3 regions of the Pseudomonas sp. H3_C08 genome follow, and region 1 is predicted to be linked to each of the others. Evidence: predicted binding sites of a transcription regulator. Region 1 holds the regulator's gene; each other region holds the start of a gene.
The links. The regulator FliA, encoded in region 1, starts transcription of late flagellar genes. The targets are predictions, from matches to a motif close to CTAAAGTTTNNNNNNNNNNNGCCGNTAA.
Positions count from the first base shown of each region.

Region 1 (4,281 bases):
GCAAGACCCAGTCGCGCATCGTCACCGCCCAGGCCGAGTTGAGCCTGCGTGGCGAAGCCGACGGCAACAGCAATCGCCAGATCTTTGCCGGGTTGCCGTTGACGGCCGGCCTGCCGCTGACCGCCGCTGAACCGCTGAGCGAGCCGACTTACGCCGCTCCTGCGCGTCCGGCCCCGGCACCTGCGCAGTCCTCCGGCGGTGTCGATCCGCGTGCACTGGATTCGATGCGCTTTGAATTGAACAGCCTGCGCGAGCTGATGGAAGTTCAGCTCGGCACCCTGGCCTGGAATCAGCTGCAAGGCAGCCGTCCGGCGCAAGCCAACCTGTATCGCCGTCTGCAACGTATCGGCCTGTCCGGCCCGTTGTCGCGCGATCTGCTGGCGATGATCACTGATATCGAAGAACCGCGTCAGGCCTGGCGCATGCTGCTCGCGCATCTGGCCCGGATGATTGCCGTACCGGAAGTCGAGCCACTGGAAGAGGGCGGTATCATTGCCATGGTCGGTCCTGCCGGCATGGGCAAGACCACTACACTCGCCAAGCTGGCCGCGCGTTATGTGCTGAAATACGGCGCGCAGAATGTCGCGCTGGTGAGCATGGACAGTTTCCGTATCGGCGCTCAGGAGCAACTGAAGACGCTGGGCCGCATTCTCAATGTGCCAGTGACCCACGTCGATCCGGGCCAATCGCTGGTGCAAGCGCTGGATCCACTGCTGCGCAAACGCGTGGTATTGATCGATACTGCCGGCCTGCAAGCCAGCGATCCGGCCCTGCGCATGCAGCTGGAAAGTCTGGCCGGGCGTGGCATTCGTTCAAAAAATTATCTGGTCTTGGCAACCACCAGCCAGAAACAGGTTCTAACCGCCGCTTATCACAGTTACAAGCGTTGCGGGCTTGCCGGCTGCATCCTGACTAAACTGGATGAAACGGCCAGCCTTGGCGAAGTGTTGAGCCTGGCGATCAGTCATGAATTGCCGGTCGCGTACCTGACCGATGGCCCACGGATTCCGGATGATTTGCATCTGCCGCGCCGTCATCAACTGGTCAGCCGCGCCGTCAGCGTGCAAATGCAGGAAGAACCCAGCGAAGAAGCCATGGCTGACATGTTCGCTGATATCTATCACAGCCCGACCAAGCAGGTAGGCTGAGGTATTCATGAACAGTTTTTGTACCTACATCGATGGTCTGCCATGCATTGTTCCGGTTGTGAACGCGCAGCCAGTAATGTGGCCTCCGTCTATGCAAGACAAGGTAAAGAAATAACATGGGCAGCATGCATCCCGTACAGGTGATCGCGGTGACCGGCGGCAAAGGTGGCGTCGGCAAGACTAACGTGTCAGTGAACTTGTCGCTGGCGCTGGCAGAGCTTGGCCGTCGGGTCATGCTGCTGGACGCCGACCTGGGTCTGGCGAACGTTGACGTATTGTTGGGGCTGACCCCTAAACGCACGCTGGCCGACGTCATCGAAGGCCGGTGCGAGCTGCGCGACGTGCTGTTGCAAGGCCCTGGTGGCATTCGCATCGTGCCGGCGGCGTCCGGCACCCAGAGCATGGTGCACCTGAGCCCGGCGCAACATGCCGGCCTGATTCAGGCGTTCAGCGACATCGGTGACAATCTCGATGTACTGGTGATCGATACCGCTGCGGGTATTGGTGACTCGGTAGTCAGTTTTGTTCGCGCCGCGCAAGAAGTGTTGCTGGTGGTCTGCGATGAGCCGACCTCGATCACTGACGCCTACGCGCTGATCAAACTGCTCAACCGCGATTACGGCATGAACCGCTTCCGCGTCCTCGCCAACATGGCGCAGAGCCCGCAGGAAGGGCGCAACCTGTTCGCCAAGTTGACCAAGGTCACGGATCGCTTCCTTGACGTGGCCCTACAATACGTCGGCGCCGTGCCTTACGACGAAAGCGTGCGTAAAGCGGTGCAGAAGCAGCGCGCGGTGTACGAAGCCTTTCCGCGTTCCAAGTGCGCGCTGGCGTTCAAGGCGATCGCGCAGAAGGTCGACACCTGGCCGCTGCCCGCCAACCCGCGTGGCCACCTTGAGTTTTTCGTCGAGCGCCTCGTGCAGCAAACGGCAGGGCCCGTGCTATGACCGCAAGCGGTATGAACTACTACAAGAAGTCGGCACGTGACGCGCAGTACGAGCTGATCGAGCGTTACGCGCCACTGGTCAAACGCATTGCCTACCACTTGCTGGCGCGCTTGCCGGCGAGTGTGCAGGTCGAAGACCTGATCCAGGCCGGGATGATCGGCCTGCTTGAAGTCTCGACCAAATACGACGCCAGCAAAGGCGCCAGTTTCGAAACGTACGCGGGCATACGAATCCGCGGCGCGATGCTCGACGAAGTGCGCAAAGGGGACTGGGCGCCACGCTCGGTTCACCGCAATACCCGTATGGTCAGCGACGCGATTCGCTCAATTGAAGCTAAAACCGGCCGTGATGCTAAAGATCACGAGGTTGCGGCCGAACTCCAATTGAGTCTCGACGATTACTACGGGATTTTGAATGACACCTTGGGCAGTCGCCTGTTCAGTTTCGACGACCTGTTGCAGGACGGCGAACACGAAGGGCTGCACGAGGATGGCGCGAGTGCTCATATGGAGCCGTCACGCGATCTGGAAGATGAACGTTTCCAGGCTGCGTTGGCGGACGCGATTGCCAATTTGCCGGAGCGTGAGCGACTGGTGTTGGCGCTGTACTACGACGAAGAGCTGAACCTCAAGGAGATCGGTGAAGTCCTTGGCGTCAGTGAATCGCGGGTCAGCCAGTTACACAGCCAGTGCGCGGCCCGTTTGCGGGGGCGTTTGGGGGAGTGGCGAGCGCGCTGAAGGCAGTGTGGGGACACTGCGAACGAGGCTGGTGCGGTGATGAACGGCACCGGTCTTGCTCTGTTGTGCTCCAGACAGTCTTCGAGTGCTGCGCCGATTGATTGAAGTGGCGCGTCCAGGTGCTGGGCGCGTTTAAGACTGCTTGGAGGTCGAATTGAACAAAGACATGAAAATCCTCATCGTTGATGACTTCTCAACGATGCGGCGGATCATCAAGAACCTGCTGCGTGATCTTGGGTTCACCAACACCGTCGAGGCTGACGATGGCGTGACTGCCATTCCAGTGCTCAACAGCGGAAGCATCGACTTTCTGGTAACGGACTGGAACATGCCGGGCATGACCGGTATCGACCTGCTGCGTCACGTGCGTGCCGATGAAAAACTCAAGCACCTGCCAGTGCTGATGGTGACTGCAGAAGCCAAGCGCGAGCAGATCATTGAAGCCGCTCAGGCTGGTGTAAACGGCTACGTAGTCAAACCTTTCACGGCTCAGGCGTTGAAAGACAAAATCGAGAAGATTTTCGAACGCATCGGCTGATGAACGCGCGGGGGAGCTATGGAGCATAACGAATCTTCACAGGGCGATTTCGAGTCGACCCTGAAAAAACACGCGGTCGAACTGGTCGAAAGCCTTGAAAAAGGCAGGTTCGGCGACGCTGTGCAACTGATCCATGAGCTCAATCAGACCCGTGACCGTGGCCTGTACCAGGAAGTCGGCAAGCTCACACGTGAACTGCACAGTGCGATCGTCAACTTCCAGATCGATCCGAACATGCCGCAGGCCGAGGAAGTGTCGCAAATCACCGACGCCACCGAACGTCTGGGCTATGTGGTCAAGCTGACAGAAGCCGCGGCCAACCGCACCATGGATCTGGTGGAAAGCGCCACGCCGGTGGTCAACAGTCTGGCTGATGAAGCGCAGACCTTGAGCGCCGATTGGGGTCGCTTCATGCGTCGCGAGGTCGGGGCTGAAGAGTTCCGCGAGCTGGCGCGCCGGGTCGACGGTTTTCTGTCACGCAGCAGCACGGACAACCGTGCGGTGTCGAGCAATCTCAACGACATCCTGCTGGCCCAGGATTACCAGGACCTGACCGGTCAGGTGATCAAGCGTGTGACCCAACTGGTCACCGAAGTCGAAAGCAATTTGCTCAAACTCGTGCTCATGGCCAGTCAGGTCGACCGCTTTGCGGGCATCGAACATGACCGCGCCGCGATGCTTGCAGAAAAAGATCCACAAAAACATCTCTCGCAGGGTGAAGGTCCGCAGATTCATGCCGATAAACGAGAAGACGTTGTGTCCGGTCAGGACGATGTGGACGATTTGTTATCCAGCCTCGGATTCTAGAGTTGTGGAATTTTAGGTTTTTTGGGTTTTTAGACCTGTAGGAGCACCCCATTAATGAGCTTCGGCGCCGATGAAGAGATCCTTCAGGATTTCCTGGTTGAGGC
Region 1 covers NZ_CP162803.1:537,034-541,314, forward strand. Annotated here, with positions in the region: gene flhF (flagellar biosynthesis protein FlhF) at 1-1,148, shown strand, start outside; gene fleN (flagellar synthesis regulator FleN) at 1,265-2,095, shown strand; gene fliA (RNA polymerase sigma factor FliA) at 2,092-2,832, shown strand; gene AB4N74_RS02575 (chemotaxis response regulator CheY) at 2,999-3,370, shown strand; gene AB4N74_RS02580 (protein phosphatase CheZ) at 3,389-4,177, shown strand; gene AB4N74_RS02585 (chemotaxis protein CheA) at 4,232-4,281, shown strand, end outside.

Region 2 (4,281 bases), 3.2 Mb from region 1:
GGCAAACAAGCCCCTGACTTCACCGTCCCGGCCGTACTCGGCAATGGCGAGATCGTTGACAGCTTCACCCTGTCCTCGGCCATCAAAGGCAAATACGGCCTGGTGTTCTTCTACCCACTGGACTTCACCTTCGTCTGCCCGTCCGAGCTGATCGCTCTGGACAACCGCATGGCCGACTTCAAGGCTCGCAATGTTGAAGTGATCGCTGTGTCGATCGACTCGCACTTCACTCACAACGCATGGCGCAACACCCCAGTAAACAATGGCGGCATCGGCCAGGTGAAATACACCATGGCTGCCGACATGAAGCACGACATCGCCAAGGCTTACGACGTTGAATCCGAAGGTGGCGTGGCTTTCCGTGGCGCGTTCCTGATCGACGACAAAGGCGTTGTCCGTTCGCAGATCATCAACGACCTGCCGCTGGGCCGTAACATGGAAGAGCTGATCCGTCTGGTCGACGCTCTGCAATTCCACGAAGAGCACGGCGAAGTCTGCCCTGCCAACTGGAAAAAAGGCGACAAAGGCATGAACGCTTCGCCAGAAGGCGTTGCGGCTTACCTGACCGAGAACGCTGCAGCCCTGTAAGGCGCAACGTCGAGGTACAAAAAAACCGGCCCACGTGGCCGGTTTTTTTATGCGCGGGATTCACCCGACAACCATCAATCAGTCGTCGAAGTCTTCCCAGCCGCCCATCTGTTTCCAGCGGTTGACGATGCCGCAGAACAGCTCAGCGGTTTTCTCGGTGTCATAACGCGCCGAGTGCGCCTCACGACCGTCGAAATCGATGTCGGCGGCCTGGCAGGCTTTCGCCAGTACGGTTTGACCGTATGCCAGACCAGCCAACGTCGCAGTGTCGAAACTGGAGAACGGGTGGAACGGGTTGCGTTTCATGTCCAGACGCGCAACGGCTGCGTTCAGGAAGCCAAGGTCGAAGCTGCTGTTGTGCCCGACCAGAATCGCGCGCTTGCAGCCATTGGCCTTCAGCGCCTTGCGAATGCCACGGAAGATGTCGGTCAGCGCGGTTTCTTCGCTGACAGCCATGCGCAGTGGATGGTCCAGCTTGATTCCGGTGAACTCCAGCGCTGCTGCTTCGATGTTGGCGCCTTCGAAAGGCTCAACACGGAAGAAGTAGGTGTGATCCGGGTATACAAAACCCTTTTCATCCATGGCGATGGTGGTCGCAGCAATCTCCAGCAACGCATCGGTGGCCGAGTTGAAGCCGCCGGTTTCTACGTCAACGACAACCGGCAGGTAGCCGCGAAAGCGTGCTGCCATCGGGTGGCGGGAACCGCCACCACCACTTTGACCGTCCAGTTCGTCGTCGAAATGGTCTTCACTCACGCGTGTTCCTCCAGCAGGCGCCAGCGCAGTTTTTCACCGGCGCGCAGCGGGATAACGGTCAGCTCGCCAAACGGCAGGCTGGTCGGGGCGGTCCATTCTTCACGAACCAGGGTGATGCGATCGGTGTTCGCCGGCAGGCCGTAGAAACGCGGGCCGTTGAGGCTGGCGAAGGCTTCGAGTTTGTCCAGCGCATTACGCTGTTCGAAGGCTTCGGCGTACATCTCGATGGCGGCGTACGCGGTGTAGCAGCCGGCACAGCCGCAAGCGGCTTCCTTGGCGTGCTGGGCGTGCGGCGCCGAGTCGGTGCCGAGGAAGAACTTCGCGCTGCCACTGGTGGCGGCGTCGAGCAGGGCTTCCTGGTGCGTATTGCGCTTGAGGATCGGCAGGCAATAGAAGTGCGGCCGAATCCCGCCCACCAGCATGTGGTTGCGGTTGTACAGCAGGTGATGCGCGGTGATGGTCGCGCCTACGTTGGCCGAAGCCTCGTTGACGAACTGCACGGCGTCACCGGTGGTGATGTGTTCAAACACCACTTTCAGCGTCGGGAAGCGCTCGACCACGCGGCGCATGTGCTCGTCGATGAAGATCTTTTCGCGGTCGAACACATCGACGTCGCCACGGGTGACTTCACCGTGGATCAGCAACGGCATGCCGACTTCGGCCATGGCTTCCAGTGCCGGGAAGATCTTGTCGATGCTGGTTACCCCGGAATCGGAGTTGGTGGTCGCGCCGGCCGGGTACAGCTTGGCTGCGTGCACAAAACCACTCGCCTTGGCTTCACGAATTTCTTCGGGCTGGGTGCGGTCGGTGAGGTACAGCACCATCAGCGGTTCGAAGCGACTGCCGGCCGGGCGGGCAGCGAGAATCCGCTGGCGATAGCCGTCGGCTTCAGCGGCGTTGCGCACCGGTGGTACCAGGTTGGGCATGATGATGGCGCGGCCAAAAGTGCGCGCAACATCGGCAACGGTATTGGTCAACACGGCACCATCGCGAAGATGAATGTGCCAGTCGTCGGGACGCAGCAGGGTCAGGCGGTCGGGCATGAGGGGATTCCAGGCGGGTCAAACTGAGGCGAATGCTACCGGAAAAGACTCTTGCAGGCACTCGCTATCAAGTTTTGCCGGAACCTTCCGATATCCCGTAGGTATGCCGTAAACATAGTGTGAATCGGTCTTTGTGTTTCAGAAGCCAATGGAGCCTCCCGTGCGCCAGCGTTATTTAGCCTTGCTCAGTGTGTTTGCCAGCCTTCCGGCGATGGCGCTCACGTACCAGACCCGTCTGGAGAACATTGAGTGGACGGTCGCCGGCGACAAGTTCGAATGTCGTCTGACCCAACCGATCACTGATTTCGGCTCGGGTGAGTTCGTGCGCAAGGCCGGCGAGCAGGCGATATTCCGTCTGAACGCCTACAACGCCATGCTCGGCGGCGGCTCTGCAACGTTGCTGGCAGCGGCTGCGCCTTGGCAGCCGGGCCGTGGTGACATCAATCTGGGCTCTGTGCGGCTCGGCAGCGGCAACGTCTTGTTCAGCAGTTCGCAGTCCCAGGCCGGCGGTTTGATCAGTGGCCTGCTGGACGGTCGCAGCCCGGTCGTACGGCGCGCTTCAGGCGATGGCCGTGTCTCTGAAGTACGCCTGTTGCCGGTCAAGTTCAGCAAAGCCTTCAATGATTACCAGACATGTGTGGCGAAATTGCTGCCGCAGAATTTCGACCAGATCAAACAGTCGCAGATCGGCTTCCCCGGCGAAGGCGTTGACCTGGATCCCGCCGCTAAAGCCAAGCTGCAAGTGATGCTCGAATACATGAAGGCCGATCCGACGGTCAATCACATCGAACTCGACGGCCATTCCGACAACAGCGGTAATCGCCTGACCAACCGTGAACTGTCGCGCCGCCGCGCGCTGGCGGTGGTCGACTTCTTCAAGGCCAACGGCATTCAGGAATCGCAGATCACCGTGCGTTTCCATGGCGAGCAATATCCCATTGTGCCGAACACCAACGCGGCCAATCGCGCGAAGAACCGTCGGGTCAATGTCAAACTGGCGCGCGTGGCGCCGGTCGTGGCTCCGGCACCGCAAGCGAGCACGCCAGCCAATACTGCGGCGACTTCCTGACCCGCCGGTCATCGTCGCGCTCTCGACAGATTCTGTCGCTTTGTCGTCTTAAGCTGTCGCGCCTCTGTAAATTATTGCGTTTGGGCGGTAGACTCCTCGGCTTTCCGTAGAACCCCGTGGAGTGATGGCATGGCGGACGTAAACAAGGTCGTTCTGGCGTATTCCGGCGGCCTGGACACTTCGGTGATCCTCAAGTGGCTGCAGGATACTTATAACTGTGAAGTGGTGACCTTCACCGCTGATCTCGGTCAAGGCGAAGAGGTCGAGCCGGCCCGCGCCAAGGCTCAGGCCATGGGCGTCAAAGAAATCTACATCGACGACCTGCGCGAAGAGTTCGTGCGTGATTTCGTGTTCCCGATGTTCCGCGCCAACACCGTTTACGAAGGCGAGTACCTGCTGGGTACTTCCATCGCGCGTCCGCTGATCGCCAAACGTCTGATCGAAATCGCCAACGAAACCGGCGCTGACGCCATTTCCCATGGCGCCACCGGCAAGGGTAACGACCAGGTGCGTTTCGAACTGGGTGCCTACGCGCTCAAGCCAGGCGTGAAAGTGATCGCGCCTTGGCGCGAGTGGGACCTGCTGTCCCGCGAGAAGCTGATGGACTACGCCGAGAAGCACGCGATCCCGATCGAGCGTCACGGCAAGAAGAAGTCCCCGTACTCGATGGACGCCAACCTGCTGCACATCTCCTATGAAGGCGGCGTGCTGGAAGACACCTGGACCGAGCACGAAGAAGACATGTGGAAATGGACCGTCTCCCCGGAGAACGCTCCTGACAAAGCGCAATACCTGGAACTGACCTACCGCAACGGCGACATCGTT
Region 2 covers NZ_CP162803.1:3,876,788-3,881,068, reverse strand. Annotated here, with positions in the region: gene AB4N74_RS17745 (peroxiredoxin) at 1-588, shown strand, start outside; gene rnt (ribonuclease T) at 667-1,344, opposite strand; gene pyrC (dihydroorotase) at 1,341-2,387, opposite strand; gene AB4N74_RS17730 (flagellar protein MotY) at 2,548-3,456, shown strand; gene AB4N74_RS17725 (argininosuccinate synthase) at 3,586-4,281, shown strand, end outside.
Region 2: the regulator FliA is predicted to act here: its motif matches at 2,454-2,481, upstream of AB4N74_RS17730 (flagellar protein MotY).

Region 3 (4,281 bases), 3.0 Mb from region 1:
GACGCTCTCGACCCCGAGCGTTTCGAACCGATCGAACTCGACGCCCTGCAAGCCTTCGCCAGCCTCGCCTCGGCCACGGTCAACGCCGCCGAACGCATTCAACGCCTGGCCAATCGCGTAGAAGACGAGCACCAGCGCGCCGAGGTTTATCGTCAGGCCAGCGGCCAGCAGAACCGCGAAATGATCGGCCAGAGCAAGGCGCTGAAAAAACTGGTGGAGGAAATCAATCTGGTCGGCGGCAGCGATCTGACGGTGTTGATTACCGGGGAAACCGGCGTCGGCAAAGAACTGGTCGCCCAAGCGATTCACGCCGCCTCGCCCCGTGCCGAAAAACCAATCATCAGCCTCAACTGCGCCGCCCTGCCCGACACGCTGGTAGAAAGCGAACTGTTCGGCCACGTGCGCGGTGCCTTCACCGGCGCCACCAGCGATCGACGCGGCAAGTTCGAACTGGCCAATGGCGGCACGCTGTTTCTCGATGAGGTCGGCGAGTTATCGCTGACCGTGCAGGCGAAATTATTGCGCGTTTTGCAGAGCGGTCAGTTGCAGCGTTTGGGGTCGGACAAGGAGCATCAGGTCGATGTGCGTCTGATTGCAGCGACCAACCGCGACCTCGCCGAAGAAGTGCGCAGCGGTCGCTATCGTGCCGACTTCTACCATCGCCTCAGCGTCTACCCGTTGCGCGTGCCGGCGCTGCGTGATCGTGGCCGCGATGTGTTGTTGCTCAGTGGTTTCTTCCTCGAACAGAACCGCTCGCGCATGGGCCTCAACAGCCTGCGCCTGAACAGCGACGCCCAGGAAGCACTGCTCGCCTACACTTGGCCGGGCAACGTGCGAGAGCTGGAACACTTGATCGGGCGCAGTGCGTTGAAGGCGCTGGGCAACTGCAAGGTGCGGCCGAAGATTCTCAGTTTGAGCGCGGCGGATCTGGATTTGCCGCGCGAGGTTGTGGATAACTCGGTTGAAGCGGTTGCCGGAGTTGTGGCTGAGATGCCGCTGATCAGCGGGGATCTGCGCAGTGCGACCGAGCAGTATCAGCGGCGCTTGATCAGTGCGGCGCTGGAACGTAATCAGGATAACTGGGCGAGTGCGGCGCGGGAGTTGGGGCTGGATAGAGCCAACCTCAGTCGCATGGCCAAACGGCTGGGGATGAAAGGCTAAAAGCACACCCTCACCCTAGCCCTCTCCCGGAGGGAGAGGGGACCGACCCGGGGATGCTTAAGAAACACGCAGACCTGAATCTGCTTTACCGAATCCATAATCGACTCGGTCATTCAGGTCGATGTACAACGCCAGACACCTCGGTCGGCCCCCTCTACCTCTGGGAGAGGGCTGGGGTGAGGGACAGTGATAGAGAGAACAGCGATCAACTCAAGCCGACCACCCGACAACTAACCTAAAGCCCACCCCTTTAACGCCGATAACCCGGCATCAATAGTTTTTGGCGATTTGCACCCTCGCCCACCACCTTTCCACAGAAGGTTCATATGTCCTCCACCAAAGCCCGCGCAGACTCACTTTCGCTTCTGCTGTTTACCTTGCGCAGCGGCAAGCTGATGGCGATCAACCTGCTGAAAGTCAGTGAAATCATCCCCTGCCCGCCGCTGACCAAGCTGCCGGAGTCGCACCCGCACGTGAAAGGCATCGCCACCCTGCGCGGTGCTTCGCTGTCGGTGATCGACCTCAGCCGCGCCATCGGCGAACGCCCGCTGGAAGACCCGAACGGCGGCTGCCTGATCGTCACCGACGTCAGCCGCTCCAAGCAGGGCCTGCATGTACAAGCGGTGAGCAAAATCGTCCACTGCCTGACCACCGACATCAAACCGCCTCCGTTCGGTTCCGGCGGCTCGCGTGCCTACATCACCGGCGTGACATCGGTGGACGGCACGCTGGTGCAGGTGCTGGATATCGAAAAGGTTATCCACAGCATCGCCCCGGCGCAGATCGAAATGGCCCCGACCGACCTGACCATGGAAGACGCCGAGGTGCTCGGCAACGCACGCATCCTGGTGGTCGACGACAGCCAGGTGGCGCTGCAGCAATCGGTGCACACCCTGCGCAACCTCGGCCTGCAATGCCACACCGCACGCAGCGCCAAGGAAGCCATCGACTGCCTGCTCGACCTGCAAGGCACGGCGCAGCAGATCAACCTGATCGTCTCCGACATCGAAATGTCCGAGATGGACGGCTACGCCTTCACCCGTACCCTGCGCGAGACTCCGGACTTCGCCCATTTGTACGTGCTGCTGCACACCTCGCTCGACAGCGCGATGAACAGCGAAAAAGCGCGTCTGGCCGGGGCGAACGGTGTACTGACCAAGTTCTCCTCTCCAGAACTGACCCTCTGCCTGATCGAAGCGGCCAAACACGTCGCCGCACACGGGCACTAAGTCTTGGCCCAGAGGTATTGTTTTTTGATGCGGCGCGATCTGAGCAAGGACGCGCCGGATGCGGTTTGGCCTCAAGGCATTGAACTGTGCACGTACTCCGTCGAACTGGCGGCCGATGTGCATGACTTGATGCAACTCGGCTACCGCGAAGGTGGCGGCCGAGTGCCGGCGCTGGACGTTTGGCAGCAGCAGTTCGAAACCGATCCTGAATACGATCCGAGCCTGTGTTTGATTGCCCGTGATGGCGAAGGCGTGGTCGGCGTGGCGCAATGCTGGACCAGCTCGTATATCAAAAATCTGGTGGTGCATCCGCGCATGCAGGGCCGAGGATTAGGCCGGGCGTTGCTGTTCAATGCATTCAAGGTGTTTCAGCAGCGCCGGGAAGGGTTTGTTGATCTGAAAGTGCTGGAGGACAACCAGCGGGCGCAGCGCTTGTATGAAAGTGCCGGGATGTATGTGGTCCGCCGCGAGCTGGTGCCGGACTGATCGACCGTCTTCGCGAGCAGGCTCGCTCCCACCCTGGAATGCTTTTCAAACGGTGGGAGCGAGCCTGCTCGCGAAGAGGCCAGCACAGGCAACTTCCCTTCTCAGGCAGACTCAAACCTTGGCCACCCACGACCAAGGATTCCCCATGAAAGCCATCACCTTAAGCCTGCTCTGCCTCACCGCCCTCGCCTCCCAGGCGCACGCCTCCAGCCCCGACGCCTGGGCCGCCTACGACAAAACCGTGCTCGCCAGTTGCACCAAGGCCAGCGGCTTGAAAAACGCCAAACCGGTCGGCACCCCCGCACAATTCGATGACCGCGTCGGCTACACCGCCGTGTTGCTGCAAGGCCAATACCCACAAAAACACATGAAAGGTCAGCAAGGCACCGAACTGTGTCTGTACAACAAACAGTCGAAAACCGCCTTCGTCAGCGAGTGGGATTCGATCCGCCCGCCCGTTAAAACCAAGTGAATGGCGCATAACTTGCTTCGATCCAGTTCTGTGCGGTGGTTTTCCGCCACCGTTTCACACCCTGATTGAAGACAGATCGCTCAATGAATACGACGTTTTCCTGCGTAGGCTGCGGCAAATGCTGCACCGATCACCATGTCCCGCTGACCCTCACCGAAGCCCGCATGTGGGCGGCGGATGGCGGTCAGGTGATCGTGCTGGTCGAGGCATTTCTCGGTAATGGCCTGGGTTTGCCGGCGCAGCAGCGGGAACATGCCGAACGGCGCTCAGCGCTCGTTCGCAGCGGCGCGGCAGACGCCCATGTGGCGATCACTTTCGCCGCGTACAACGTCGGCCCCTGTCGGAATCTTGACGAAGACAAGTTGTGCCGGATCTACGAGCGACGGCCGTTGGTGTGCCGCATTTATCCGGCAGAAATCAATCCGCATATCCCGCTCAACCCTGCCGCCAAGGATTGTCCGCCGGAGTCCTGGCAACAGGGGCCGGTGTTGATTGCCGGCGGTGAGTTGGTGGATCAGGAACTGGTGGAGTTGATTCAGCGCTCGCGCCAGGCCGATCGGGATGACATCGGCATCAAGGACGCGATTTGCGCGATGCTCGGGATTCGCACCACAGCGCTGAAGGGAGACGGGTTTACTGCGTACTTGCCGAATATGAGTGCTTTTGCTTCGGTGATTGATCAGGTCACCGCGCAACCGCTGACGACGACTCCGAGTGAGTGGGTGTTTCATGTGTCCGGGGATGATGTGGCCGGGCAAGTGCTGGCGGCCGGGGCACAGGTGGTGACTGAGCCGGCGCAGACGTATGCGTTTATCTCGCTGCGCGCGGCTTGATCCAGATTCTTAAGCGCCTATCCGGGCCTCTTCGCGAGCAAGCTCGCTCCCACAGAGATTGTGTCGTGCACGAATTGTATGAACGACCGAAAAACCTGTG
Region 3 covers NZ_CP162803.1:4,043,751-4,048,031, forward strand. Annotated here, with positions in the region: gene norR (nitric oxide reductase transcriptional regulator NorR) at 1-1,161, shown strand, start outside; gene AB4N74_RS18415 (chemotaxis protein CheW) at 1,488-2,390, shown strand; gene AB4N74_RS18420 (GNAT family N-acetyltransferase) at 2,418-2,876, shown strand; gene AB4N74_RS18425 (hypothetical protein) at 3,022-3,348, shown strand; gene AB4N74_RS18430 (YkgJ family cysteine cluster protein) at 3,432-4,181, shown strand.
Region 3: the regulator FliA is predicted to act here: its motif matches at 1,397-1,424, upstream of AB4N74_RS18415 (chemotaxis protein CheW).